Regions from separate parts of the Streptomyces sp. NPDC047117 genome, predicted to be linked through region 1. Evidence: riboswitches for the same ligand, from Rfam matches in the RefSeq annotation. Region 1 holds a riboswitch; each other region holds the start of a gene.
What was found. A riboswitch is a leader RNA that binds a small molecule or an ion and turns the genes downstream of it on or off. The one in region 1 is predicted to bind cobalamin.
Positions count from the first base shown of each region.

Region 2: it holds a riboswitch for cobalamin, as region 1 does, so the genes downstream of both, ABZ840_RS17045 (cobalamin biosynthesis protein) here and metE (5-methyltetrahydropteroyltriglutamate--homocysteine S-methyltransferase) in region 1, are expected to answer to the same signal.
Region 3: it holds a riboswitch for cobalamin, as region 1 does, so the genes downstream of both, ABZ840_RS10890 (prenyltransferase/squalene oxidase repeat-containing protein) here and metE (5-methyltetrahydropteroyltriglutamate--homocysteine S-methyltransferase) in region 1, are expected to answer to the same signal.

Region 1 covers NZ_JBEYUN010000003.1:40,061-49,692, forward strand. Annotated here, with positions in the region: gene ABZ840_RS06140 (acyl-CoA dehydrogenase family protein) at 1-735, shown strand, start outside; gene ABZ840_RS06145 (enoyl-CoA hydratase/isomerase family protein) at 732-1,829, shown strand; gene mmsB (3-hydroxyisobutyrate dehydrogenase) at 1,850-2,746, shown strand; gene ABZ840_RS06155 (enoyl-CoA hydratase) at 2,743-3,534, shown strand; gene metE (5-methyltetrahydropteroyltriglutamate--homocysteine S-methyltransferase) at 3,609-5,927, opposite strand; cobalamin riboswitch at 6,092-6,311, opposite strand; partial or broken gene ABZ840_RS06165 (3-hydroxyacyl-CoA dehydrogenase family protein) at 6,530-7,137, opposite strand; partial or broken gene aceB (malate synthase A) at 7,134-8,731, opposite strand; gene aceA (isocitrate lyase) at 8,827-9,632, opposite strand, start outside.
Region 2 covers NZ_JBEYUN010000008.1:55,030-64,661, forward strand. Annotated here, with positions in the region: gene ABZ840_RS17030 (lysozyme) at 1-787, shown strand, start outside; gene ABZ840_RS17035 (inorganic phosphate transporter) at 970-2,229, shown strand; gene ABZ840_RS17040 (hypothetical protein) at 2,261-2,509, shown strand; cobalamin riboswitch at 2,688-2,822, shown strand; gene ABZ840_RS17045 (cobalamin biosynthesis protein) at 2,976-3,944, shown strand; gene ABZ840_RS17050 (cobyric acid synthase) at 3,941-5,470, shown strand; gene ABZ840_RS17055 (putative cobaltochelatase) at 5,642-7,753, shown strand; gene cobO (cob(I)yrinic acid a,c-diamide adenosyltransferase) at 7,753-8,349, shown strand; gene ABZ840_RS17065 (cobyrinate a,c-diamide synthase) at 8,404-9,632, shown strand, end outside.
Region 3 covers NZ_JBEYUN010000005.1:28,465-38,096, forward strand. Annotated here, with positions in the region: gene ABZ840_RS10865 (ATP-binding cassette domain-containing protein) at 1-1,033, opposite strand, end outside; gene lanKC (class III lanthionine synthetase LanKC) at 1,438-4,071, opposite strand; gene ABZ840_RS10875 (ferredoxin) at 4,214-4,447, opposite strand; gene ABZ840_RS10880 (aldehyde dehydrogenase) at 4,451-5,902, opposite strand; gene ABZ840_RS10885 (MBL fold metallo-hydrolase) at 6,051-7,088, shown strand; cobalamin riboswitch at 7,169-7,309, shown strand; gene ABZ840_RS10890 (prenyltransferase/squalene oxidase repeat-containing protein) at 7,502-8,794, shown strand; gene ABZ840_RS10895 (SCO2322 family protein) at 8,791-9,480, shown strand; gene ABZ840_RS10900 (CbiQ family ECF transporter T component) at 9,477-9,632, shown strand, end outside.

The sequences.
Region 1 (9,632 bases):
ACCCGGGCCGTGCGGGACGGGGAAAGCTGGCTGCTCAGCGGGGTCAAACAGTTCATCTCGGGGGCAGGCGCCGCCCAGCTGTACGTGGTGATGGCCCGCACCGGCGGCGACGGTGCCGACGGGGTCTCCGCGTTCGTCGTCGACAAGGACGACCCCGGCGTCTCCTTCGGCCCCAACGAGCGGAAGATGGGCTGGAACGCCCAGCCCACCCGCCAGGTCGTCCTGGACGCCGTCCGGCTGCCCGCCGACCGCCTCCTGGGCGGCGAGGGCCAGGGCTTCCGCATCGCCATGAACGGCCTCAACGGCGGGCGCCTGGGCATCGCCGCCTGCTCCCTCGGCGGCGCCCGCAGCGCCCTCAACGCCGCCCTCGCCCACCTCGCCGACCGCGAGGCGTTCGGGCAGCGGCTCCTCGACGCACCGGCGCTGCGCTTCCGCCTCGCCGACATGGCGACCGAGCTCACCGCGGCGCGCGCCCTCGTCCAGCAGGCCGCCCAGGCGCTGGACCGCGGTGACCCACAGGCCCCGTACCTGTGCGCGATGGCGAAGAGGTTCGCCACCGACATCGGCTACTCCGTTGCGGACCGGGCGCTGCAGCTGCACGGCGGTTACGGGTACCTCAGCGAGTACGGCATTGAGAAGATCGTCCGAGACCTGCGGGTCCACCAGATCCTGGAAGGAACCAACGAGATCATGCGCGTCATTGTGGCCCGCGGCCTGACGGAGGCGTTCGGATGACCGACGCGACCGGCACCACCGGCATCGAAGAACCCGTCCTGCTGCGCACCTCCGGCCGGGCCGCCCACCTCACCCTCAACCGCCCCAAGACCCTCAACGCCCTGACCCACACCATGGTCCGCCGCATCGACCGGGCGCTCACCACTTGGGAGGACGATCCGACCGTCGAGACGGTGGTGGTAACCGGCGCGGGGGAGCGAGGCCTGTGCGCGGGCGGCGACATCCGCGCGATCCACGACGACGCACGCAACGGCGACGGCAGCGCCTCCGCCGCGTTCTGGCGCGACGAATACCGCCTCAACGCCCGCATCGCCCGCTACCCCAAGCCGTACGTCGCCGTCATGGACGGCATCGTCATGGGCGGCGGTGTCGGCATCTCCGCACACGGCAGCGTCCGCCTCGTCACCGAACGGTCCCGGATCGCCATGCCCGAGACCGGCATCGGCTTCGTACCGGACGTCGGCGGTACCTATCTGCTCGCCCTGGCCCCCGGCGAACTGGGCACCCACCTCGCCCTGACGGGCACACCGGCCGGCGCCGGGGACGCCCTGCTGTGCGGACTAGCCGACCACTACGTACCGTCCGCCGCCCTCGGACAGCTCGTCGACGACCTGTCCCGCCTGCCCGTACGGGAGGCGCTGAGCCGCCACGTGCACACCCCGCCACAGGGGGAACTGGCCGAGCGGCGGGAGTGGATCGACACCTGCTACGCCGCCGACACGGTCGAGGAGATCGTCGGACGGCTGCTCGACCACGGCGACCCGGCCGCGAAGGAAGCCGCCGAAACCCTCATCGCCAGGTCGCCCACCGCCCTGAAGGTTACTCTCGCGGCGCTGCGCAGGGCCCGCCGGCTCGGCCCGCTGGAGCGCGTTCTCGACCAGGAGTACCGGGTCTCCTGCGCGGCACTGACCACCCCCGACCTGGTCGAGGGCATCCGTGCCCAGGTCATCGACAAGGACCGGAATCCGCGCTGGTCACCGGCCACCCTCGCCGAGGTTGCCGACGCCGACGTCGCGCGTTTCTTTGCCCCTCTCGGCGCGCGCGAACTCGGACTCGCCGCAGGAGACGGCGCCACGACGGAGGTGATTTGGTGAACCACACGGGGGGTGACCCGGTGAGCAGGACCGTCGCGTTCGTCGGGCTCGGCCACATGGGTGGCCCGATGGCGGCCCATCTCGTGAAGTCCGGCCACCGGGTGCTCGGGCACGACCTGGACGCCGCCGCCCTGGACAGAGCCGTGGCGGCAGGAGTGGTACGGGCGGAGTCCGCGGCCGAGGCGGTCACGGCGGCGGACGTGGTCCTCACGATGCTGCCCGCCGGCCGACACGTCCTCGGCCTCTACGACGGCATCCTCACCGCCGCCCGTCCCGGCACCCTCTTCGTCGACTGTTCGACCATCGACGTCGCCGACGCCCGCACGGCCCACCAGCGGGCCGCGGCATCCGGCATGCGGGCCCTGGACGCCCCGGTGTCCGGCGGTGTGGTCGGCGCCGAGGCCGCCACGCTGACCTTCATGGCCGGTGGGGGAGAAGAGGAATTCGCCGAGGCGCGTCCGCTGCTGGAGGCCATGGGCAAGAAGGCCGTCCACTGCGGTGACGCGGGCGCCGGTCAGGCCGCCAAGATCTGCAACAACATGATTCTCGGCGTCTCCATGATCGCCGTGAGCGAGGCATTCGTCCTGGGCGAGCGGCTCGGCCTCTCCCACCAGGCCCTGTACGACGTGGCGTCGACGGCGTCGGGGCAGTGCTGGGCGCTCAGCGTCAACTGCCCGGTCCCCGGACCCGTACCGACGAGCCCGGCCAACCGGGACTACCGCCCCGGCTTCGCCGCCGCCCTGATGGCCAAGGACCTCGGCCTGGCCGCCAACGCGGTACGAGCGGGTGGCGTCAACGCCGAACTTGGGCTGCGTGCAGCGGAGTTGTACGCCTCCTACGCCGAGCGCGCCGGAACTACGGAGGATTTCTCCGGCATCGTCCGCACGATAAGGGAACACGACGGAGGGCAGCCGTGACCACGCACCCGCCCGCGGAGCACGAGACGATCCGCGTCGAACGCAAGGGCCGTACCGCCCTGCTCACCCTCAACCGGCCGAAGGCCCTCAACGCGCTGAACCTCCAGGTCATGAACGAGGTCGTGGCCGCCACCGAAACCCTCGACCGCGACCCGGACTGCGGCTGCGTGGTGATCACCGGCTCCGAGAAGGCGTTCGCGGCCGGCGCCGACATCAAGGAGATGCGGCCCCACGACTACATGGACATGTATCTCGCCGACTGGTTCGCCGCCTGGGACCGGCTCGGACAGCTGCGCACACCGACCGTCGCGGCCGTCTCCGGCTACGCGCTCGGCGGCGGGTGCGAGCTGGCCATGCTCTGCGACATCCTGCTCGCCGCCGACACCGCCGTCTTCGGGCAGCCGGAGATCAAGCTCGGTGTGATTCCGGGCATCGGCGGCTCCCAGCGGCTGACCCGGGCGGTCGGCAAGGCCAAGGCCATGGAGATGTGCCTGACCGGGCGGACCATGGACGCGGCCGAGGCCGAGCGCGCCGGGCTCGTCTCCCGAGTCGTGCCCGCCGCCGACCTGCTCGGCGAGGCCCTCGCGGTCGCCGAGACCGTCGCCGGCATGTCGCTGCCGGTGGCGATGATGGCGAAGGAGGCGGTCGGCCGGGCCTTCGAGACGACGCTCGCCGAGGGCGTCCGCTTCGAACGCCGCCTCTTCCACGCGGTGTTCGCCACCGCCGACCAGAAGGAGGGCATGAGCGCCTTCGCCGACAAACGGCCACCGGAGTTCCGCCACCGCTGACGCATCCTCAGGCCTCCCGGACGGGCGTACCGAAGTACGTCCGTCCGGGAGGACACCTCAGCGGTTCACCGGAATCAGTGCGCGGGCAGCTCGCCGCGGACCGTGCGGGCCGCGGCGACCAGGTTCTCCAGCGAGGCGCGGGTCTCGGACCAGCCGCGGGTCTTCAGGCCGCAGTCGGGGTTGACCCACAGCCGCTCGGCGGGGATCGCCTCCAGGCCGGTGCGGAGCAGCTCCGCCGCCTCCTCGGCGCTGGGCACGCGCGGGGAGTGGATGTCGTACACGCCGGGCCCGGCCTCCCGCGGGTAGCCGTGGGAGGCCAGTTCGCGCGCTACCTGCATGTGGGAGCGGGCGGCCTCCAGGCTGATGACATCGGCGTCGAGGTCGTCGATGGCCTGGACGATGTCGCCGAACTCCGCGTAGCACATGTGCGTGTGGATCTGCGTGTCCGGGCGCACCCCACTGGTGGTGAGGCGGAACGCCTCGGTCGCCCACGCCAGGTAGGCGGGGTGGTCGGCGGCGCGCAGCGGCAGGGTCTCGCGCAGCGCCGGCTCGTCCACCTGGATGACGGAGGTGCCCGCCGCCTCCAGGTCGGTCACCTCGTCGCGCAGCGCGAGCGCGACCTGGCGGGCGGTGTCGGCGAGGGGCTGGTCGTCGCGGACGAAGGACCAGGCGAGCATGGTGACCGGGCCGGTGAGCATGCCCTTGACCGGGCGGTCGGTCAGCGACCTGGCGTACTCCGTCCAGCGCACCGTCATGGGCTCGGGACGGGAGAGGTCACCGGCCAGGATCGGCGGCCGGACGTAGCGGGTGCCGTAGGACTGGACCCAGCCGTGCTGCGTCGCGAGGTAGCCGGTGAGCTGCTCGGCGAAGTACTGGACCATGTCGTTGCGTTCGGCCTCGCCGTGCACCAGGACATCCAGGCCGGCCTTCTCCTGGAAGGAGATCACCTCCTGGATCTCCGCCTTGATGCGCTCCTCGTAGCCGGCCGTGTCGATCCGGCCCGCACGCAGGTCGGCGCGGGCGGTGCGCACCTCGCCGGTCTGCGGGAAGGAGCCGATGGTGGTGGTCGGCAGCAGGGGCAGACCGAGGTGGGCGCGCTGTGCCGCGGCCCGTTGGGCGTACGGCTGGGAGCGTCGGCCGTCGGCCTCCGTGACGGCCGCGGTACGGGCGCGTACGGCCGGGTCGCGGGTGATGGGGGAGCCGGCGCGGGAGGCCAGGTCGGCGCGGTTGGCGGCGAGTTCGGCCGCGATCGTGTCGGTGCCCTGGGCGAGACCCTTGGCGAGGGTGACGATCTCGTTGGTCTTCTGGCGGGCGAAGGCGAGCCAGCGCAGGATCTGCGGTGCGATGTCGCGCTCGGGGGCCGTGTCGAGGGGGACGTGCAGCAGGGAGCAGGAGGCCGACACGTCGACGCGGTCGGCCAGGCCGAGGAGCGTGCCGAGCGTGGCGAGCGACGTCTCCAGGTCGTTGACCCAGATGTTGCCGCCGTTGACGACACCGGCGACCAGCCGCTTGCCGGGCAGCCCGCCGACGGCGGCGAGGGCGTCCAGGTTGGCGGCGGCCGCCTCGGTGAAGTCCAGGGCGAGGCCCTCGACGGGCGTCTTCGCGAGCACCGGCAGGGCGTTGCCGAGGCGGTCGAAGTAGGTGGCGGCCAGCAGCTTCGGGCGGTCGGTGAGGGCGCCGAGGTCGCGGTAGGCACGCTCGGCGGCGTTCAGTTCGGCCGGGGTGCGGTCCTGTACGAGGGCGGGCTCGTCCAGCTGGACCCACTCGGCGCCGGCGGCACGCAGATCGGCGAGGATCTCGGCGTAGACGGGAAGCAGCCGGTCCAGCAGCGTCAGCGGGTCGAAGTCGGCGGCGACGCCGGGCGCCGGCTTGGCGAGAAGCAGGTAGGTGACCGGGCCGACCAGGACCGGACGGGCCGTCAGCCCCAGGGCGACGGCCTCCTTCAGCTCGCCGACCTGCTTGGCGGAGTCGGCGGAGAACACCGTGTCCGGGCCCAGCTCGGGAACCAGGTAGTGGTAGTTGGTGTCGAACCACTTGGTCATCTCCAGTGGTGCGACGTCCCGCGTACCGCGCGCCATCGCGAAGTAGCCGTCGAGGCGGTCCGTTGCGACGGCGTCGCGGTGGCGGCCGGGCACCGCACCCACCATGACGGTGGTGTCCAGCACGTGGTCGTAGTACGAGAAGTCGCCGGTCGGGACCTCGTCGATGCCGGCGTCGGCCAGCTGCTGCCAGTTGGTGCGGCGCAGTTCGGCGGCGGTGGCGCGGAGGGCGTCAGCGGTGACGCGGCCCTTCCAGTACCCCTCGATCGCCTTCTTCAGTTCCCGGTTCTGGCCCTGGCGCGGGTAGCCGTACACGGTGGCCCGTGCTGCCGCGGCTGCGGACTTCGCTGTCACGGAGATCTCCTTCGCGAGATGAATCCCTGAGATCCCGGCAACGGGACGAGAACGCGAAGGGGTGACCCACCGGGCGGGTGTGGCCTCGCGCGGCAATGCGCGGCTTCCGCCTGGTAAGAAACGCCGACCCGCCCTCGAGGTCACCGGGATGCCGCGCACGAGTCGTCCGCACGCGGGCAGATGGCAGGTCTTCGGACTCATGGGCGCGTCCTCACCGAGGAGGACATCTACTGGCCGTCGCTTCCCAGACCCACTCGGGCCCAGTGCGTATGACGGCGGTCGTTCCCACACACCGCTGCGGGGCAGTCCCGGATTCCCACCGGGTTCCCTCTTGCGACGCATCCCGCCTGGCGGGCGGGGCGAACCAGCTGCACCGAACACCCTACGGGCCGCTCCCGTTCCGTGGCGGATCACGTCCGTCATTCGGATGGTGAGCTGAGACACACGGTCACGGTGCTGAACACGGGCAGCGGGCGGGAAGCACCGCACGCGCACTTCCCGCCCGTTTCCTGCGCGCACTCGCCGGTTCCCTCGGCCGGCGGTGCGTTCCGGGCCCCTCCGCCCGGTGGTCCGGGCACCCTCCGCCCGGTCGTGCCGGGAGCTCAGTCCCGGCCGTACACGTGGAACCCCCGGCCGGACTTGCGGCCCAGCAGCCCCGCCTCGACCGTCCGCTGGAGCAGCGGAGGAGGGGCGTAAAGGGGTTCCCTGAACTCGTCGTAGAGCGATTCGGCGATCGACGCGACGGTGTCGAGCCCGATCAGACGCGAGCCTGAGCGGACCCATGGGGTGGGCGCAGCCCAGTTCCATGCCGGTGTCGATGTCGGCGGCGGTGGCGAAGCCGGACTCCGCCATGTGGACCGCGGACAGCAGGTAGGGGACGAGCGGCGCGGTGACGACGAAGCCTGCCCGGTCCTTGACGACGAAGCCTGCCCGGTCCTTGGCGTGGATGACCGTCCTGCCGAGCGTGCCGGTGGCGAAGGCCTCCACGGCGGCGACGGTCTCCGGGGCCGTGTGCAGGGAGGTCACGACTTCCATCAGGGGCAGCACCGGCACCGGGTTGAAGAAGTGCAGTCCCACTACGCGGTCGGCGCGCCGTGGCGTCGGCCTCGCAGACCACCGTGTCCAGCCCGGCCCGCGCGCACACCTCCGCGATGCCCGCGCCCATCTGCCCGCCGCCGACGATCCCGACCCGCCGGATGTCCCCGCTCATGGCTGCTCCACGCGGCGCACGAGGTGGGCGGCGTAGGCGTCCGGAGTGAAGAAGAGCGGCAACTCCCGTGCCAGCGCGTTACGTTCGAACAAGTCCCGCACCTCGTCGACGGGCGCCCACGGGTACTCGGCGCCGAGCGACTCGACTTCCTCGTCGAGCAGCCGCAGGACCGTCTCCCGGTCCAGGGCCCGGTGCCGCAGCCACTGCCAGATCTGGACGCGGGCGATCTCGGCGGTGGCCGCGTCCTCCATGAGGCCGTCCACGGCGACCGCGCCCCGGCCGTGCAGCCAGGCGGCGAAGTAGCGGAGGGCGACCGCGATGTTGGTACGCACGCCTTCCGCCGTGGGCCGTTCGCTGATCCGGCGCACGGACAACAGATGCGCCGCCGTCACCTCGACGTCGTCCCGCGTCCGGTCGATCTGGTGCGGCCGGTCGCCCAGCACACCGTCGTACGCCTCGCGGCACACCGGCACGAGGCCGGGGTGGGCGACCCAGGAGCCGTCGAAACCGTCCTCCGCCTCGCGCTCCTTGTCCAGCCGCACCTTGGCGAGCGCCGCTTCGCGGGCGGCAGGGTCCTTGCCCGGCACCTGCGCCGCCATGCCGCCGATCGCGTGGGCGCCCCGCTGGTGGCAGGTGCGCACCAACAGCTCCGTGTACGCGCGCATGAACGGAGCGGTCATCGTCACCTTCGCGCGGTCCGGCAGCAGGAAGTCGGTGCGGTGACCGAAGGTCTTGATGAGGCTGAACAGGTAGTCCCAGCGGCCCGCGTTGAGGCCCGAGCTGTGCTCGCGCAGTTCGTAGAGGATCTCCTCCATCTCGAACGCGGCGGTGATCGTCTCGATGAGCACGGTGGCGCGGACCGTGCCACGCGGAATGCCCAGGAGTTCCTGTGCCGTGATGAAGATGTCGTTCCACAGCCGTGCCTCGTGGCGGTTCTCCAGCTTCGGCAGGTAGAAGTACGGGCCGTGGCCGGCGTCGATCTGGCGCTGCGCGCAGTGGAAGAAGTACAGCCCGAAGTCGACGAGTGCGGCGGGCACCGGCGCTCCGTCGTACTCCAGGTGCGCCTCGTCCAGGTGCCAGCCGCGCGGCCGGACCACGAGGGTGGCGAGCCGGTCATCGGCGGCGAGCCGGTACTCCCTGCCGTCGGGGGTGGTGAAGTCGATGCGCCGCTGGACGGCGTCGAGCAGAGCGCCCTGGCCGCCGATGATGTTTTCCCAGGTGGGCGAGGTGGCATCCTCGAAGTCGGCCATCCACACCCGGGCCCCCGACTTCAGCGCGTTGACCGCCATCCGGCGCTCGGGCGGGCCGGTGATCTCGACGCGGCGGTCGGTCAGGCCGGGCGCGGGCGGTGCGACCCGCCAGTCGGGGTCGGCCCGGACGGCAGATGTGACCAGGGGAAGTCCAGCGGGGAGCCGCTGGCGAGGCGGAGCGCCTGCCGGCGGCGTTCCTTCATCAGCTCCCGGCGGCGTCCGCCGAACGCCGCGGCCAGCCGGCCGACGAAGTCCAGCGCCGCGGGCGTGAGGATCTCGTCGTGGCGGTCGCCGGGCGCGGCGAGGACGCGGACACGGTGGTTGGGCGGTGCGGTGGTGGTCATCGGGTTCTCCTGAGGGAGGGAGCGGGGGCGGACGGGGACGGTTGTCCGGCCCCCGCTCGGCCGGGCGGACCGGACGGCGACCTCTGAGGGGCGGCCTAGCGGAACTGCTCCGCCTCCGTGGAGCCGGCCAGCGCGGTGGTGGAGGAGGTGGGGTTGACGGCGGTGGAGACCAGGTCGAAGTAGCCGGTGCCGACCTCGCGCTGGTGCTTGACGGCGGTGAAGCCGTGCTCCTGCGCGGCGAACTCCTTCTCCTGGAGGTCGACGTAGGCGGTCATGCCGTGCTCGGCGTAGCCGCGGGCCAGGTCGAACATGCCGTGGTTGAGCGAGTGGAAGCCGGCCAGCGTGATGAACTGGAACTTGTAACCCATCGCGCCCAGCTCCCGCTGGAACTTGGCGATCTGGTCGTCGTCCAGCGCGGCCTTCCAGTTGAAGGACGGCGAGCAGTTGTAGGCCAGCATCTGGTCCGGGTACCGCGCGTGGATCGCCTCGGCGAACTCACGGGCCTGCGCCAGGTCCGGGGTGCCGGTCTCGACCCAGATCAGGTCGGCGTACGGGGCGTAGGCGAGCCCGCGGGCGATGACGGGAGCCATGCCGTTGCGGACCAGGTGGAAGCCCTCGGCGGTCCGCTCGCCCGTCAGGAATTCGGCGTCGCGCTCGTCGACATCGCTGGTGATCAGGTTGGCTGCGAGCGCGTCGGTGCGGGCGACGATGACGGTGGGCACGTCGGCGAGGTCGGCGGCCAGCCGGGCCGCGTTGAGGGTACGGACGTGCTGGGAGGTGGGCACCAGGACCTTGCCGCCCAGGTGGCCGCACTTCTTCTCGGAGGCGAGCTGGTCCTCGTAGTGGATGCCGGCCGCACCCGCCGCGATCATGGCCCTGGTCAGCTCGAAGGCGTTCAGCG
Region 2 (9,632 bases), on a different contig from region 1:
ACCCAGCGACCCGACACCCAGCGACCCGACACCCGGCGCGCCGCGCCGGCGGCGCCGTCCGGCCTCCGTCGCCGCCGCAACGGCCCTCGCGCTGGCCACGCTGGCCGGCACGGCGCTGACCGGGCTCGCCACCGCGAGCCCCGCTGCGGCGGCCGGCGTGCCGCACGGCCACGACGTCTCCTCGCACCAGAAGAAGGTCGACTGGAACAAGGCCCGCGCGAAGGGCGCGCGCTTCGTCTACGTCAAGGCCAGCGAGTCGACCGACTACACCAATCCCTACTTCGGCCAGCAGTACGACGGCGCCCGCGGGGCCGGCCTGCTGCGCGGCGCGTACCACTTCGCGGTGCCCAACCAGTCCTCCGGCGCGGCCCAGGCCCGGTACTTCCTGCGCAACGGCGGCGGCTGGACGGCGGACGGCTGGACGCTGCCGCCGGCCCTGGACATCGAGCACAACCCGTACAGCAAGAAGCACAAGTGCTACGGCGTGAGCAAGAAGAGGATGGTCGCCTGGATCTGGGACTTCAGCGACGAGATCAAGCGGCAGACCGGGCGCCGGCCGGTGATCTACACGACCACCCGCTGGTGGAACACCTGCACCGGCGGCAGCGGCGCCTTCGCGCAGAGCCATCCGCTGTGGCTGGCATCCTGGCACGGCAAGCCCGGGAAGCTGCCGACAGGGTGGTCCTTCCTGAGCATCTGGCAGTACTCGAACAAGGGCGCGCTGCCGGGCGATCAGAACGCCTGGAACGGCTCCTACGGACAGCTCCGCAGGTTCGCCGGCGGCTAGACCGGAGCGGCGCCACAAGCACCTCAAGGGCACCGCGGAATGAACCACAAGTGACGGGTGAGACGCCTCCGCACGAAAACGGCGGGGGCGTCACCACCAGGCCCGTTGTCGTTCATCTTCCGTTCACCCACTCTCCGTACGGTCGCTCGCGTCACTGACCATCGAACTGATTGCCTGGGTGAATGGAACACATCACGCTTCTCATCGGGATCGTGATCGTCACGGCCTTGGTGTTCGACTTCACGAACGGCTTCCACGACACGGCCAACGCCATGGCCACCACCATCTCCACCGGGGCGCTGAAGCCCAAGACCGCGGTGGCGATGTCGGCGGTACTGAATCTCGTCGGCGCGTTCCTCTCCGTGGAGGTCGCCAAGACCATTTCCGGCGGAATCATCGACGAAGGCGCCGGCATCAGACCAGAGGTGATCTTCGCCGGCCTCGTCGGTGCCATCGTCTGGAACCTCCTGACCTGGCTCGCCGGTCTCCCCTCCAGCTCCTCGCACGCCCTCTTCGGCGGCCTGATCGGCGCGACCCTGGTGTCCGTCGGCATGAGCGGGGTCAACGGGGACGCCGTCGTGATGAAGGTCCTCATCCCGGCCGTGGCCGCGCCGATCGTCGCGGGTCTCGCCGCGACCTTCGCCACCCGGCTCACCTACCGGCTGGCCCGCAACCGCGCCGAGCAGGACACCGCGAAGGGCTACCGCGCCGGGCAGATCGCCTCGGCCGCTCTGGTCTCCCTCGCCCACGGCACCAACGACGCCCAGAAGACGATGGGCGTCATCACCCTCGCGCTGATCACCGGCGGCGCGCTCGCCCCGCAGGCCGACCCGCCGATGTGGGTCATCGCCTCGGCCGGCCTCGCCATCGCCCTCGGCACGTACCTGGGCGGCTGGCGGATCATCCGCACGATGGGCAAGGGCATCACCGACATCCAGCCGCCGCAGGGCTTCGCCGCCCAGACCGGCGCCGCCGTCACGATCCTGGCCTCCTCGCACCTCGGCTTCGCGCTCTCCACCACCCAGGTCTGCTCCGGGTCGGTCATGGGCTCGGGCCTGGGCAAGAAGGGCGGCGTGGTGCGCTGGTCGACCGCGGGCCGCATGGTGATCGCCTGGGGTCTGACCCTGCCGGCCGCCGGTCTGGTCGCCGCGGGCGCCGCCTTCCTGGCGGGCCAGGGCACCTGGGGCGTCACCACCGTCGCCGTGCTGGGCCTCGCGATCTGCGGTGCCATCTGGGCCGCCTCGCGCCGCAAGCCGGTGGACCACAGCAACGTCAACGACGTGGACCCCGTCGAGTCCGCAGCGCCGGCCGGTGTCGTCACCACCGCGCTCCAGTCGGTCTCCCCGCCGCCCGCGGGCGCGACCACGGCCGGAGCCGGCACCATCGACGGCATCCCGGCGCAGTCCGCCAAGCGCTCCCCCGCCACCACAGCCGTCCGCTGACCGCGGCCGCTCGCGTTAAGGAAACGACGCCATGAACATCGACTGGGCTGCGCTCGGCCAGGTCTTCGGCACCACGCTCGTGGTGACCGTCGGCATGGTGGGCCTGTTCACCCTGGGCATCGTGGGGACGTCCCGCAAGACCGCGCAGGAGGGCGAGGCGGGCACCACCGCGGTCGCCGCCGGCGGCTCCTCGGCCGTCGCCCGCGCCGGCGGGTACGCCTGCTTCGCGCTCTGCCTCGCGGCCGTCGGCTACGGCATCTTCTTGATCGTCGCCGGCTGACCCCGCACCGCACCCGAAGGCGCCCGGCGCCGCGTACTCCGCGGCCGCCGGGCGCCTTTGCGCGTCCCCGGCCTGTGGTGTCGGCCACACGGTCTGCCATACGCCTGCGTCGCAGGTCAAGGGTGAGTTGACGGCATTCGCGGCACGTGGTGGACTGCCCGGTGCCATTCGGCGACAGATGAGGAAGTCCGGTGAGAATCCGGCGCGGTCCCGCCACTGTCACCGGGGAGCGCTCCTCCAGAAGAAGCCACGGCCCGCCACAGGCACGGGCTGGAAGGCCGGGGGAAGCGTCGATCCGGGAGCCAGGAGACTCTCGTCGCCGGTCACGTCGAACCAGGGCGCGGACCCTGAGTGAGGACACACGCCATGCCGGGCTCCGAGCCGAGACCCCTGCCCTCCGCCGTACGCCCGGCACGCGACCGCGGCCGGCCGTTCCGCCGAGGCACGACGGCGGGCTGATCCGACGATGCGTGCCGAACACGCCACCTATGCGTGCGGCGCGGCTCTGGGCTTTCTCGGCGACCTGGCCGTGGGCGATCCCCGCCGCGGTCACCCGGTGGCCGCCTTCGGGCGGGCAGCGGCCGCCGTGGAGCGCGGGCTGTGGCGCGACCACCGCGGATACGGCGCGGCGCACACCGCGCTGTGCGCCGGTGGAGCTGCCCTGGGCGCCGCCCTGCTCTCCCGTTCCGTACGCCGCTGCGCTCCCGCCCGCGTCGCGCTGACCGCCGCCGCCACCTGGGCCGTGCTGGGCGGTACGACGCTGGGCCGCGAGGCGCGCGCCATCGGCGGCGCGCTGGAGGCCGGCGACCTCGACGTGGCACGCGAGCGGCTGCCGCACCTGTGCGGCCGCGACCCGCAGGCGCTGGACGGGCCGCAGATGGCCCGCGCCGTCGTGGAGTCCGTCGCCGAGAACACCTCCGACGCGGTCGTGGGCGCGCTGGTCTGGGGCGCCGTCGGCGGCGTGCCGGGCCTGGTCGCCTTCCGCGCGGTGAACACGCTGGACGCGATGGTGGGGCACAAGTCCGACCGCTACCGCCGGTACGGCTGGGCCTCGGCCCGGCTGGACGACGTGGCGGGCTGGCCCGGGGCGCGGCTGACCGCCCTGCTGGCCACCGTCGCCGGGCCCGATCCGCGCGGCGCGTGGCGCGCCTGGCGGGCCGACGGCAAGCGGCACCCGAGCCCGAACGCGGGCCCGGTGGAGGCCTCGTTCGCGGGCGCGCTCGGTGTACGGCTGGGCGGCACGCTCGCGTACGCGGGGCGGGTCGAGCACCGACCGGTGCTCAACGACGGTGCCCGCGCGGTCGAGGGGGTCGACATCGCGCGTGCGGTGCGCCTCTCGCGCCGGGTGAGCGCGCTGGCGCTGGCGACGACGGTCGGGGCGCGGATCGCCGTGGGCGCGGTGCGCGCGGCACGAAGGACGAGGAGGCCGCGGTGAGCGGAGCGCGGGAAAGGCTCGGCGGCGGACTGCTGGTCGCGGGGACGACGTCGGACGCGGGCAAGAGCGTGGTGACGGCGGGCATCTGCCGCTGGCTGGCGCGCAAGGGCGTCAAGGTGGCGCCCTTCAAGGCCCAGAACATGTCGCTCAATTCGTATGTGACGCGCGAGGGCGCGGAGATCGGGCGGGCGCAGGCCATGCAGGCCGCCGCGGCCCGCGTCGAGCCGACCGCGCTGATGAATCCGGTGCTGCTCAAGCCCGGCAGCGACCGCAGCAGCCAGGTCGTGCTGCTGGGCAAGCCGGTGGGCGAGCTGAGCGCCCGTGGGTACCACCAGGGACGGCAGGAGAAGCTGCTCGGCACGGTCACCGACTGCCTGACCGAGCTGCGCCGTACGCACGACGCGGTGATCTGCGAGGGCGCGGGCAGCCCGGCCGAGATCAACCTGCGCCGGACCGACATCGTGAACATGGGGCTCGCGCGCGCCGCGGGCCTTCCCGTGGTCGTCGTCGGCGACATCGACCGCGGCGGGGTCTTCGCGTCCTTCTTCGGCACCACCGCGCTGCTCTCCGAGGCCGATCAGGCGCACCTCGCCGGGTACATGGTGAACAAGTTCCGCGGCGACGTGACGCTGCTGGAGCCGGGGCTGGACATGCTCAAGCAGCTGAGCGGCCGGCCGACGCTGGGCGTGCTGCCCTTCCGGCACGGGCTCGGCATCGACGAGGAGGACGGCCTGCGGGTGTCGCTCCGCGGCGCGGTGCGCGAGAGCACCGTCGCGGCGCCGCACGGCGACGACATCCTGCGGGTCGCCGTCGCGGCCGTGCCGCTGATGTCCAACTTCACCGACGTGGACGCGCTCGCCGCCGAACCGGGCGTCGTGGTGCGCTTCGTGGACCGCCCCGAGGAGCTGGCCGACGCCGACCTCGTCGTGCTGCCCGGCACCCGCGGAACCGTACGGGCGCTCCAGTGGCTGCGCGAGCGCGGGCTCGCGGACGCCATCGCGCGCCGGGCCGCCGACGGCCGCCCGGTGCTGGGCATCTGCGGCGGCTTCCAGATGCTCGCCGAGCACATCGAGGACGAGGTGGAGTCGCGGGCCGGCGCGGTCGACGGGCTCGGACTGCTGCCCGTACGCGTGCGGTTCGCGGCGGAGAAGACCCTGGCCAGGCCGGAGGGCGAGGCGCTGGGCGAGCCGGTGGCGGGGTACGAGATCCACCACGGCGTCGCCGAGGTCCGCGCGGGCGACGAGCCCTTCCTGGACGGCTGCCGCGTCGGCTCCGTATGGGGCACGCACTGGCACGGCTCCCTGGAGAGCGACGGCTTCCGGCGCGCGTTCCTGCGCCGGGTGGCGGCGGACGCGGGGCGGGCGTTCGTGCCCGCGCCGGACACCTGCTTCGACGCGCTGCGCGAGGAACAGCTCGACGCGCTGGGCGACCTGATCGAGGAACACGCGGACACGGAGGCGCTGCTGCGCCTGATCGAGGACGGCGTGCCCGAAGGGCTGCCGTTCGTACCGCCGGGGGCGCCATGAGCCCCCCGGCGGAAGCCCCGCGGGTGCGGGGAGCACTTTTCCTCGTCCCGCCCGGGCGCGTCGAAAGGCGGACCATCCCCGTGCTTACGGGGACAAGGCCACAAGAATGCCTGGCAGCATGCGCAATTCGGTCAGCAGCCAACGCAAGCCACTCGAAGGAGTGATCAGCACGTGACCACCCCGTACCCGTTCACCGCGATCGTCGGCATGGACGACTTGCGGCTGGCGCTGCTGCTGAACGCCGTCTCACCGGCGGTGGGCGGCGTGCTCGTCCGCGGCGAGAAGGGCACCGCCAAGAGCACCGCCGTCAGAGCGGTCGCCTCCCTGCTGCCCGACGTCCCCGTCGTCCCCGGCTGCCGGTTCAGCTGCGACCCCGCGGCGCCGGACCCGCAGTGCCCCGACGGGCCGCACGACGCCGGCCCCGCCGAGTCCCGCGCGGCCCGCATGGTCGAGCTCCCCGTGGGCGCCTCGGAGGACCGTCTCGTGGGCGCCCTCGACATCGAGCGGGCGCTGTCGGAAGGCGTCAAGGCGTTCGAGCCCGGCCTGCTCGCCGACGCGCACCGCGGCATCCTCTACGTGGACGAGGTCAACCTCCTCCACGACCACCTGATCGACCTCCTCCTGGACGCCGCCGCCATGGGCTCCTCGTACGTGGAGCGCGAGGGCGTCTCCGTGCGGCACGCGGCGCGCTTCCTGCTGGTCGGCACGATGAACCCCGAAGAGGGTGAGCTGCGGCCGCAGTTGCTGGACCGCTTCGGCCTGACCGTGGAGGTCGCCGCCTCCCGCGAGCCCGACCAGCGGGTCGAGGTGGTCCGGCGGCGGCTGGCGTACGACGCCGACCCGGAGGGCTTCGCGGCGCGCTGGGCAGCGGAGGAAGATGCCCTGCGGGCACAGATTGCGGCGGCTCGCGTGCTGCTGCCTTCCGTACACCTCGGAGACTCCGCGCTGCGGCAGATTGCCGCGACCTGTGCGGCCTTCGAGGTGGATGGCATGCGTGCGGACATCGTGATGGCTCGTACGGCCACTGCACTGGCGGCCTGGGCCGGGCGCGACGAGGTCCAGGAGGAAGACGTCCGGCAGGCGGCGTTGCTCGCGCTTCCCCACCGCCGGAGGCGGGCCCCCTTCGACGCCCCCGGCCTCGACGAGGACAAGCTCGACCAGACCCTGGAGGAGTACGGCCCGCAGGACGACGAGGAGCCGGACCCCGAGCCGGAGGGCCCGGACGACGGTCCGGACGGGCCCGACGGCGGAGGCCCCGACGGGGGCGGCGGGCAGCCCCCGCAGGACGGCCCGGACGACGCGCCGCAGCCGTCGGGTGCGGACGCGGGCCCCGAGCAGCCGTCCGTACCGGACCAGCGCTCCGAGGGCGGCCGTGAGGAGCAGCCCGCGCAGCCTCAGGGCGAGGCGTCGCCGGAGCCCTCCGAGGGCGGCGCGGCTCCGGAGAAGCCCGCCGTCGGCGCGACCGAGCCGTTCAAGACCAAGCGGCTGGACGTGCCGGGGCTCGGCGAGGGCGCCGACGGCCGGCGCTCCCGGGCCCGTACCGCGCACGGCCGCACCACCGGTTCCCGCCGTCCGCGGGGCGCGCTGGGCAAGCTGCACCTGGCCGCGACCGTGCAGGCCGCTGCGCCGCACCAGAAGCGGCGCGGGCGCAGCGGTACCGGGCTCGTCGTCCGCCGGGACGATCTGCGGGAGGCGGTGCGCGAGGGCCGCGAGGGCAATCTCGTGCTGTTCGTCGTGGACGCCTCCGGTTCGATGGCCGCGCGGAAGCGGATGACGGCGGTCAAGGGCGCGGTGCTGTCGCTGCTGCTGGACGCGTACCAGCGGCGCGACAAGGTCGGCATGATCACCTTCCGGGGCTCGGACGCCGCGCTCGCGCTGCCGCCCACGTCCTCGGTCGAGGCGGGCGCCGCCCGGCTGGAGCAGCTGCCGACCGGCGGCCGGACGCCGCTGGCCGCGGGCCTGCTGAAGGCCCATGAGGTGCTGCGGGTGGAGCGCATGCGGGACGCCTCGCGCCGCCCGCTGGTGGTCGTGGTCACCGACGGCCGGGCGACCGGCGGCGTGGAGCCGCGGCCGCGCGCTTCGAAGGCCGCGCGGCTGCTGGCCTCCGAGGGCGTCGCCTCGGTGGTCGTGGACTGCGAGGCGGGCCCCGTCCGCCTCGGACTGGCCGGGGAGCTGGCCCGCGATCTGCAGGGCACCGCCGTCACCCTCGACGAACTGCGCGCGGACAGCGTCTCCGCGCTCGTACGCAACGTCACCGACACCACCCACCGGAGGGCCGCCTGATGCCGCAGGGACAGCCGACCGTCGTACCGAACGACGGCCTCACCACCCGTCAGCGCCGCAACCGCCCGCTCGTCTTCGTCCACACCGGCACCGGCAAGGGCAAGTCCACCGCCGCGTTCGGCCTCGCGCTGCGGGCCTGGAACCAGGGCTGGCCGGTCGGGGTGTTCCAGTTCGTGAAGTCCGCCAAGTGGAAGGTCGGCGAGGAGCGTGCGCTGCGCGTCCTCGGGGAGACCGGCGAGGGCGGCACGGTGGCCTGGCACAAGATGGGCGAGGGCTGGTCGTGGGTCCAGCGCGACATCGAGTCCAGCGAGGAGGCGGCCCGCGAGGGCTGGGAGCAGGTCAAGCGGGACCTGGCGGCCGAGACGTACCGGCTGTACGTGCTGGACGAGTTCGCGTACCCGATGCACTGGGGCTGGATCGACACCGACGAGGTGATCGAGGTGCTGCGGAACCGTCCCGGCACCCAGCACGTGGTGATCACCGGCCGGAACGCGCCGGAGAAGCTGGTGGACTTCGCCGACCTGGTCACCGACATGACCAAGGTGAAGCACCCGATGGACGCGGGCCAGAAGGGCCAGCGGGGCATTGAGTGGTGAGTACCCGGTGGTGACCGGAGACGAGTGCCCGGTGGCGACCGGGGAGACGAGCACGTGGTGAACATCCCGCGCCTGGTGATCGCCGCGCCCTCCTCGGGCGCCGGCAAGACCACCGTCGCCACCGGCCTGATGGCGGCGTTCCGCGAGGCGGGTCTCGCGGTGTCCCCGCACAAGGTGGGCCCGGACTACATCGACCCGGGCTACCACGCGCTGGCCACGGGGCGCCCGGGCCGCAACCTCGACGCGTACCTGTGCGGTCCGGAGCGGGTCGAGCCGCTGTTCCTGCACGGCGCGGCGGGCGCGGACCTGGCGCTCGTCGAGGGCGTGATGGGCATGTTCGACGGCGCGTCCGGCATGGGCGAGCTGGGGTCGACGGCGCAGGTGGCGAAGTTGCTGCGGGCGCCGGTCGTGCTGGTCGTGGACGCGTCCTCGCAGTCCCGGTCGGTGGCGGCGCTGGTGCACGGCTTCGCGTCCTGGGACCCGGAGGTGCGGCTCGCCGGGGTGATCCTCAACAAGGTGGGCTCCGACCGGCACGAGGCGCTGCTGCGCGAGGCGCTGGGCGGCGCGGGCGTGCCGGTGCTGGGCTGTCTGCGGCGCGCGCCGCGGGTCAATACGCCCGCCCGGCACCTGGGCCTGGTCCCGGTCGCGGAGCGGGCCCCGGAGGCGGTGGACTCGGTGGCCGCGCTCGCGGAGCAGATCCGGGCGGGCTGTGATCTTCAGGGTCTGCTGGCGCTGGCGCACAGCGCGCCGGAGCTGACCGGTCCGGCGTGGGAGCCGAAGGTCCCGGAGGCGCCCGCGACGGGCCGCCCGGTGATCGCGGTGGCGGGGGGCGCGGCCTTCACGTTCTCCTACGCCGAGCACGCCGAGCTGCTGACCGCCGCCGGGGCCGAGGTGGTCACCTTCGACCCGCTGCGGGACGAGAAGCTGCCCACGGGCACCGCGGGCCTGGTGATCGGCGGCGGCTTCCCCGAGGTCTACGCGCCGGAGCTGTCGGCGAACGAGCCGCTGCGCGCGGCGGTCGCCCGGCTGGCGGCCGCGGGCGCACCGGTCGCCGCGGAGTGCGCGGGCCTGCTGTACCTGTCCCGTTCGCTGGACGGGAAGCCGATGTGCGGCGTCCTGCCGGCGGACGGGCGGATGTCGGAGCGGCTGACGCTGGGCTACCGGGAGGCGGTGGCGGTCGGCGACAGCGCGCTGGCGGCGGCCGGTACGCGGGTGCGCGGCCATGAGTTCCACCGGACGGTCCTGGAGCCGGGCACGGGCGAGAGTCCTGCGTGGGGCTTCGT
Region 3 (9,632 bases), on a different contig from region 1:
CGGAAGCCCCCGTCCCCGCGGAAGCCCCCTCGGAAGCCCCCGCAGGCGCAGCACTCGCCCCGGCGGCCTCCGACTCCCCGTACTCGATGGCCGGGAGGTCCTGGAGTTCCGTGAGGCGGCGGGCCGCGGCGCGGCTGTGGACCAGGCCGTTGAGGTGGCCGACGAGTGTGCCGACGCCGGCCGCGAGGACCGCGTACCGGGAGGCGGCGAGCAGGTCGCCGATGGTGAGGGCGCCGGCCAGCAGCCGCATCCCGCCGACCGCGAGCACGGCGATCTGGAGCAGCGGGACCAGCGCGGCGGCCTGGGCGGTGGACCGGCCCTGCACCCGCCACATGCGGTGGCCCTGCCGGGAGAGGGCCGGCAGGGGCGCGAGGATGCGGCCGGCCTCGCGCTCGTGGCTGCCGGCGGCGGCGATGGTGCGGGCGCCGCCGATGGCCTCCAGCAGCCGTCCGGCGATGTCGCCCTGGATCCGCTGGTACTGCGCCACGCAGTCCCCCGTGTCGCGGACGAACGCGCGCATCAGCAGCGCCAGCAGCGGCAGTCCGAGGACGAAGGTGGCCGCGGTCCACGGGTCGAGCAGGGCCAGGGCCACCAGCGCGCCGACCGGGGTGAGCGCCATGGCCGCGGTGGCGGCGAGCGCGGTGGGCGCGGTGCCGGCCGTGGCGGCGTTGCCCACGACCCGTGCGACCAGGTCGCCGGTCTCGTGGCGCTCGGTGGCGGTGGGCCCGGCGGCCAGTACGCCGCGGAGCGCCCGGCGCCGCAGCCAGGCGGTGGCGCGCGCGTCCGTCGTACCGGTGAGCAGCCCGTCGAGCGCGCCGAGCAGTACGAGCAGCGCGGTCAGTCCGGCGCAGGCGAGCAGCCAGGACTGTGCGGGGCGGCCGTCGAGCAGCAGGTCGAGGGTGTGGCCGAGGGTGGCGGGGAGGGCGAGACCGACCGCGGCGCCGCCGGTGGTGAGCAGCAGGACTGCCGAGGCCCGGGGGGCGCTGTGGCGCAGTGCGCCGAGCAGCAGCCGGTCGGCGGGTTTGGCGGTCACGGTTCTTCCTCCCGGACGAGCTTTTCGAGCTGACGATCAGTTGGAGCGCAAGGGCTGAGCTGGATGGAGCGAACGGGCTGAGCTGTACCTGACAGGGCGATACGCGGATGTGGGCGCTGCGCAGGCGGTCGTGGGCGGTATGCAGGCAGTGGTGCGTGGACGGCGTGTGCGGGGAAATGGTGTGCGTGCGGCTCGTGTGAGCCGCACGCACACCGGTCCGTACCGGGCCGGATCGGCTTGCCGGAGCAGGCCGGCCGACACGGGCGGCGGGCCGCGCCGTACCGGGCCGGACCTCACGGTCCGGTACGGGTACGGCCGCCTCCCGTGCTGTGGCCGGCCCGTATCACCTCACGGTCTCGGGCCGACAGGTTCCGGAACGAACCTGATCAGGGGCGGTGCGCCGGTCAGAGGCGCAACGCGTCCGGTTCGGGCAGCGGTGGCAGGAACGGCAGTTGCACCGGTTCCTCGTGCAGCGCCGAGCCGAGGGCGAGCAGGCAGCCGGCCGTGCCGGTGGACAGGTCCATCGACAGCCGCATCAACTGATCGCCGGGAAAGGCCAGTTCGCCCCGGTAGGGCATCGTGTACCAGCTCAGGTCGGCGATCTGTGACGCCAGCGCGGCCTCGACCTCGGGGTCGGGCGTCGTGGTCCGGGCCAGGTGCAGCACCATGCCGGCGCGCCCCCGGAAGAGGCCGGGCTGCGCGTAGAAGCGGGCCTGCGCGGCCGGCAGCATCGCCATCCGCGCCTCCTCGAACTCCGCGTCGGCGCGGTGCGTGAGGTAGTCGTCGAGGACCATCGCGATGCCCACCGACCCGGCACCGAGGTAGGGCATGGTGCGCCAGCCCTCGTCGACCAGCAGCGTGCCGCGCGCGTTGCGCACGCACCGGGCGAGGTCACTGCGGAGCGCCTGCGCCGCGAGGTCGAGCAGCCCGGGGTCCCCGGTGCCTTCGTACAGGCGCAGGAAGAGCAGGGCGGGGCCGCTCGCGCCGCGCAGCAGTCCGGCCCGGTTCGCGCAGCTCTCCAGCCGGTCGGCGGCGTGCCCGGCCGCCTCCAGCGCCCGGTCGCGCAGTTCGCGTGCGCCGCGTTCACGCGCCAGGTGGTCCAGGGTGAGGCCGATGCCGGCCAGTCCGCCGTACAGGTCGGGGCCGAGGCGGTACCACTTCTCGGCGAGCACCCGCTCGATCAGTTCGTCGGCCCGTTCGCGGTGGCCGAGCCGGTCCAGTACATAGGCGACGCCGGCGAGTCCGTCGTAGCACCCGAGGGGGGTGCCGAGGGGAGGCGGAGCGGTCTGCCGCAACAACCACTCCTCACCCTCCTCGAACCCCTCGGCACCCGTCTCGGAGAGCGCGTACAGGACACCGGCCGCTCCATGGGCGATGCCGAGTCCGCCGCCGTCGGCGAACTGGGCGACGTCGCCGGGGAACAGGCGGTCCGTGCGCTCGGGCGTGGCCGAGGCGAGGATGCCCCGGGCCATGGACTCGCGGCTGCGCGGCCAGTCGGCCGGGTCGCAGACGTACGGTTCGCGGGTGTCGACCGCGACGAGGTGGCGGGCCTGCGCGGGGCGCCGGATCCGTGCCTTGACGGGCTGGGGCGCGCAGATGGTGCGCACGGCTTCCTCCAGGAACCCGGGCGGTACGCCGGGGAATTCGCGGGCGATCGTCTCGGCCAGGTCGGTCGCCTTGTCCCGCTCGATCGCCAGCAGCTCCGTCATCGGCAGGAAGAGCGCGAGGCGCAGGCAGGCCAGCGCGTACCGGTCGATGTCGTAGCCGGTGCGGTCGCGGGGGACGGCGAAGGCCGGGTGGGCGAGGGAGTGCCGGGCCGGGTCGGCGACGTCGGTGGCGGCCTCCAGGTCCAGCAGGGTGACGCTCAGTTCGTCGGGCGCGACCATGACGTTGAACAGATGCAGGTCGTTGAGGACCAGGCCGCGGCGGTGCACCGCGGTGACGGCCTGCTCGACGGCGGCATGCATGCCCACCGCCCACTCCGTGTAGGAGGTCAGCGCCGCCGGCTCGGGGTCGGCGGCGAGCAGCGGATGCCGCTCGGTGAGGCAGGCGTGCAGCGTCTTGCCCGGGACGTGGTCCACGACCAGGAACCGGTGGTCGCCGACGGCGACCCAGTCGCGCACCTCCGGGGCCACGCCGAGGCCCGAGAGCCGCCGCAGCGCGGCGCGTTCGCGCTCCAGCCGGGTGACCGCGTCGGCCCCGTCGGCGGCGAGTCCGGCGTGCGGCCTGGCCTCCTTGAGGACCACCCGCTCCCCGGTGTCCCGGTCGCGGCCGAGGTAGACGCCGCCCCCGTTGGCGAAGCGCAGCGCCGATTCGACGGCGTACGGCAGGTCGGCGACGGTGGTGGCGTTGCGCGCCTTGAGGTGCGGGGCCAGGAAGCCCGGCAGCTCGGCCCACTCCGGCGGCCGGAAGGCCGGTTCGCAGCGGTCGGGCACCAGCCGGCCCTCGGCGTTCTCGATGGCGGGCACCAGCGCCCCGGTGCCGTCGACGCAGTGCCGCCGGGTGAACCCGCCGTACCGCACGTACAGCGGGCCGTCGTGCCACCGCAGGTCGCTGAGGATGTACGGGCCCGGCTCGCCGTCCAGCAGCGAGCCCAGCTCCTCCAGAATGCGGTGGCAGTCCTCGACGTCCGCCGGGTAGATGGTGGCGAATTTGCCGCCGGCCGTCCGGTCCGCGTATTTCGAATTCCGCAGCCGCAGCGGGCGCGGGCCCGGCACGAACTTGAACGGCACGGAATGGGCGACGCAGTAGTCCCAGACCTTGGAGGCAATCTTCTCCGCATTGTCCGGGCAGGCCGACACATGTACCTTCCACCCCTGTGCCGGCCTGCCCGGACGCGGGTTCCCCTCGCTGTCCACGGGATTCACGTGGAGCCAGTCCCCGGAGAGGAAACAGCGCCACCCTTCGGGGACTGCGCGCTGCGCCGCTTCGTACACCGCGCTGTCGTCGGCTGCGGCGTCCTCCCCGACGGACAAACGGTCCGGGGTTTCGTAGAAATACCTGCCGGCTAGGCAGTACACCTCGTACCGCTTGTCCATCGTCTCCCCCCTCGGCGGCGTGGAACAGAGATTTCCACGTACGGAGAGGGGCGGACAGTCACAGACGTCATGACGTCACCGTGAGGAACGCACGAGTAACCCTAAGTACGAACCAGCTGGTCGCACGGGTGTTCGCCTGGCGTTACTCCTCCGGCGGGAAGACAGCTTCCCCGGAGTCGGCCTCCGTAATCACGATCGCCTCGACGGGACAGCCCTCGGCCGCGGCCAGCACCGCCTCCCGGGCGTCCACCTCGTCCTTCACCGGGTGGGACTGGCGCGCCGAGTCCAGCCGGAACCCGTCCGGCGCGGTGCTCACGCACAGCCCCGAGCCGATGCAGACGCCGCGGTCCACCTCCACCTGCCACCGGGAACCCATGGCTCACGCCCCCGCCGGGAGATGGATCATCTTGTGCTCCAGGTACTCGCCGTACCCCTCGGGGCCGAACTCCCGCCCGATGCCGCTGTTCTTGTAGCCGCCGAACGGCCCGAGCATGTCGAGGCTGAAGGTGTTCACGGAGTACGTACCGGTGCGCACCCGGCGCGCCACCTCGATGCCGCGCTCGACGTCCGCCGTCCACACCGAGCCCGACAGGCCGTAGTCGGAGTCGTCGGCGATCCGCACCGCCTCCGCCTCGTCCTCGTACGGGAGCAGGCAGATCACCGGACCGAAGATCTCCTCGCGGGCGATGCGCATGCCGGGGGTGACGTCGCCGAAGAGGGTGGGCTCCACGTACCAGCCGGTCCCCTGGTCCGCCGGCCTGCCGCCGCCCGCGAGCACCTTGGCGCCCTCCTGCTGCCCGGCGGCGATGTACTCCAGCGAGCGGCGCCGCTGCCGCTCGGCGACCAGCGGGCCGACCTCGGTGGCCGCGTCCAGCGGGTCGCCGACCTTCAGCGCGGAGGCCGCCGCGGCGAACCGTTCGGCGATCTCGTCGTAGTGCGAGCGCGGCGCGAGGATGCGGGTCTGGGCCACGCAGGCCTGGCCGTTGATCATCCACGCGAAGGGCGTGATCCCGGCGACCGCCGCGTCCAGGTCGGCGTCCGGCAGGATCACCGCGGCCGACTTGCCGCCCAGCTCCAGCGTGACGCGGCTGAGGTTGCGGGCGGCCACCTCCATCACGCGCTTGCCGGCCGCGACCGAGCCGGTGAAGGACACCTTGTCCACGCCCGGATGCCCGACCAGGTACTCGCTGACCTCCCGGTCGGCCGGGAGGATGGACAACACCCCTTCGGGCAGCCCGGCTTCGGTGGCGATCTCCGCGAGCAGATACGCGTCCAGCGGCGTCTCCGGCGACACCTTCAGCACCGCCGAGCACCCGGCCAGCAGCGCGGGGGCGAGCTTGGCGGCGGCGGTGAACTGCGGGACGTTCCACGGCACCACGGCCGCGACCACACCCACCGGTTCACGGCGGATCAGCAGCGGCCCGAGCACGCCCTGCCGCCGCTCCTCGTACGCGAAGTCGCGGGCGACCGTGATCGCCGCGTCCCAGACCATCATCGCGGCCAGCGACTGCACCATGATCCCGGAGGTGTACGGGGTGCCGTTCTGCGCGCTGATGAGCCGCGCGAACTCCTCGCTGCGCACGGCGAACGCGTCCTTGATCCGCGTGACGACCGCGATCCGTTCCTCGAGCGGGGTGTGGGCCCACACTCCCGAGTCGAAGGACGCGCGCGCGGCCGTGACGGCCCGGTCCACGTCCTCCCGGGAGGCGTGCGGCACCCGGCCGATGACCTGCTCGGTGTGCGGGGAGACGACCTCGATGGTGTCCCGGCCGGCCGGATCGACCAGCTCACCACCTATGTAGAGCTGTCCGTGCTCGATCGGGCCAGTCATCGATCCAGTCATCGATTCCGCCTCCTGCGGGCCGCCGTTACCTGTCGCGTCACCGGAAAACTGATCTGACGCAGCATCAGAACTGATACCAGTTCTAGTTATAGTGGGCAATGCACGCGACGGCGTGCGGGCCGAGAGGGGCGATGGCATGCCGCACGTGATCGACCACCGGGGCGGGGTGTGGAGCATCGCCGTGCCCATACCGGACAACCCGCTGGGGCACACCCTCGTGCACCTGCTGGAGACGGACCGCGGTCCGGTGCTCATCGACACCGGCTGGGACGACCCGGACTCCTGGGACGCGCTCGCCGCCGGGCTCGCCGCCTGCGGCACCGCCGTCACCGACCTGCACGGCGTGCTCATCACCCACCACCACCCCGACCACCACGGCCTGTCGGCGCGGGTCAGGGAGGCTTCCGGCGCCTGGATCGCGATGCACGCCGCCGACGCCGCGGTCGTCCGGCGCACCCGCGAGGCCGAACCGGGCAGCTGGCTGGCGTACCTCATCGACAAGCTCGCCGCGGCGGGCGCGCCCGAGGAACACCTCGCGCCCCTGTACGCGGCCCGCGCCAAGGGGCGCACCCGCGCGCTCCCCGAGAATCGGCCCGCGCTCCCGGACCGCGAGATCGTCCCCGGCGAGCTGCTGGACCTCGCGGGGCGGCGGCTGCGGGCCGTCTGGACGCCGGGGCACACCCCGGGCCATGTCTGCCTGCACCTGGAGGAGGCACATCCGGCGGCGCACCCCGGGAACGGGCGCCTCTTCTCCGGCGACCACCTGCTGCCCGGCATCACCCCGCACGTCGGCCTGTACGAGGACCCGGACGACGTCACCGTCACTGATCCCCTTGGCGACTACCTCGACTCCCTGGAGCGGATCGGCCGGCTCGGCGCCGCCGAGGTGCTGCCCGCGCACCAGCACGCCTTCACCGGCGCGGCGGAGCGGGTCGCGGAGCTGCTCACCCACCACGAGGAGCGGCTCGGCGGCCTGCGCGCGCTGCTCGCCACGCCGCGTACCCCCTGGCAGCTCGCCGAGGCCATGGAGTGGAACCGCCCCTGGGAGCGGATCCCGTACGCCTCGCGCACCATCGCCCTCTCCGAGGCCGAGGCCCATCTGCGGCGCCTGGTGAAGCGGGGGCTGGCGGAGCCGGTGCCGGGCTCGGACCCGGTGACGTACCGGGCGGTGTGAGGCACCGGCCGTCCGGACGCGAGGGCGTACGGGCGGCCGTACGCATCCCGTACGTGCCGGGAGCCGGCCGCTACCCGCCGGTTAAAGTGTTGCGACAAGTTCATTCGTGCCCGACCGGGGGAAGCCGGTGGAAAACCGGCGCTGACCCGCAGCCGTGAGCCCTGGTGCGCACCCGCGCGCCGGAGCGAGCCGGAACACCCGGCGGGGCACACCCAAGGCTCCCGCGTGCCGCCGGCCGCCCTTCAGCGGCCGCCCGGCGCGCGGCACCGTCGAGGTATACGGAGCTGAGCCCGGTGCCACCGCGCCGCGCGCGAGTCGCGGACGTGGTGCGGCGGAGTGCGGCTGCGTGTCCCCCACGGCTGTGTGAGCCCCACCTCGCGCACCCCGCGAACCGACCGAGAGGCACCGACCCCATGGCCATCACGGCCCGCTCCCTCGCCGCCCCGGTGCGCCGCTGCGCCGCGGCCCTGGCCGCCGCCGTGCTGTGCGCGGCCGCTGCCCCCGCCGCGTTCGCCGACTCCCCCGCGCCCGGCGCTTCCCCGAAGCTCCCGAAGGGCCTGTACGGCAGCACGGACCCCAAGTACGACGGCGTCTGGCGGCAGTCGCTGGCGCTGCTGGCCCAGGACGCCACGGGCGTGCGCCCGGCGGACGAGGCAGTGGACTGGCTCGTGGGGCAGCAGTGCGCCGACGGCGCGTTCACCGCGTACCGCGCCGACCCTCCCCCAAGTTCTCGGCTCCGCTCGAACAGCGGGGACCCCCATCAGGACTGCGACGCGAAGACCCTGCGGGACACCAACCAGACGTCCGCCGCCGTCCAGGCGCTGGCCGCCGTCGGCGGGCACTCCGACGCGGTCCGCAAGGGCGTCTCCTGGCTGAAGTCCGCGCAGAACGACGACGGCGGCTGGGGCTCGGCGGCCGGTGCCGACAGCGACGCCAACTCCACCTCCGTCGTGATCGGCGCGCTGACCGCCACGGGTACGAAGGAGGCGGCGCTGCCGAAGAAGGACGGCAAGTCGCCGTACGACGCGCTGCTCGCCTTCCGCCTCGGCTGCGACGTCAAGAGGGCGGACCGCGGCGCGTTCGCGTTCCAGGCCAAGGACGGGAAGCTCGCGGCCAACGACGACGCGACGGCGGCCGCGGTGACCGGGGCCATGGGCAAGGGCTTCGTCGTCGAGCCCGGTGGGGACGCCGCGAAGAAGACGTCCTGCGAGGAAGCGGCCGAGGACGCGCAGGGTGCCGCGAGCGGCGGCGCCGATCACCTCGTCTCCGCCATGGCCGCGCACGGCCACCACCTGATGTCCGCCATGCCCGGCGCCGAGGACCAGCCGGACGTCGGCAACACCGCCGACGCCGTGGTCGCGCTCGCGGCCGCCGGCCGGCCCGACGACGCGAAGCAGCCGCTGGAGTGGCTCCGCGGCCACTCCGCCGCCTGGGCGAAGCAGAGCGGCCCGGCCGCCTACGCACAGCTGATCCTCGCCGCGCACGCCACCGGTGCCGACCCGCGCGCCTTCGGGGGCACGGACCTCGTGGCGAAGCTCAACGCGACCGGGCCGAAGCCGGCGGCGCAGCAGCACGCGCAGGGCCAGGAGGCCGAGCAGAAGGACGAGGGCGGCATCTCCGTGTGGTGGGTCGTGCTCGTCGGCCTCGCGGTGGGCGCGGGCATCGGCTTCCTGCTGAGCGGCCGCCGGAAGCAGAACCAGCTGTGAGGCACGCCGCCCGGATCGCACGCGGCGCCGGCGCCCTGGTCCTGGCCGGTACGGCCACGGGCCTGGCCGCCGGCCCCGCGCACGCCGACGAGTACCGCTACTGGTCCTTCTGGACGGCGGACGCGCCGGCGCGCGGCAAGAGCACCTGGTCGTACGCCACCGAAGGGCCCTCGACCGCCCGCCCCGAGGACGGCGGCGCGGTCGGCTTCCGCTTCACCGTCAGCGCCGACTCCGCGCGCGCCGCGACTCCGCGCGCGGCGGCCGACTTCGACGCGGTCTGCGGCGGCACGAAGGCGGCCGACGGCCGCAAGCGCGTCGCCGTCGTCGTCGACTTCGGCACGGCGGCGGACGCCCCCAAGGGCGAGACGCCGCCCGCCGCCCGCGAGAAGTGCGCGCGGGTCCCCGAGGACGCGAGCGCCGGTGAGGCCCTCGCCGCGGTCGCCGCACCGCTGCGGTACGACTCCAGTGCGCTGCTGTGCGCGATCTCCGGCTTCCCGGAGAAGGGCTGCGCCGAGCAGGCGGGCGGGTCCTCCAAGGAGGCCACCGGCTCCGCGGCGCCCGATGCCGGCGCGTCCGACGGGGACAGCGGCGCCGGCGGGCCGTCCGCCGGCCTGATCGGCGGCATCGCCGCGGTCGCCGTGCTCGGCGCCGCCGCGGTGTGGCAGGCCCGGCGTCGGCGCGGATGACGGCGCCCGGCCGGCTGCGCGCTCCCCTCGCCACCCGGGGGCGCACGCTGCACGCCGGCGCGTGGTGGCTGTGGGCGCTGGGCCTGGCGACGGCCGCGTCCCGCACCACCAACCCGCTCCTCCTCGGGCTGCTCGTCGGCGTCGCCGGGTAC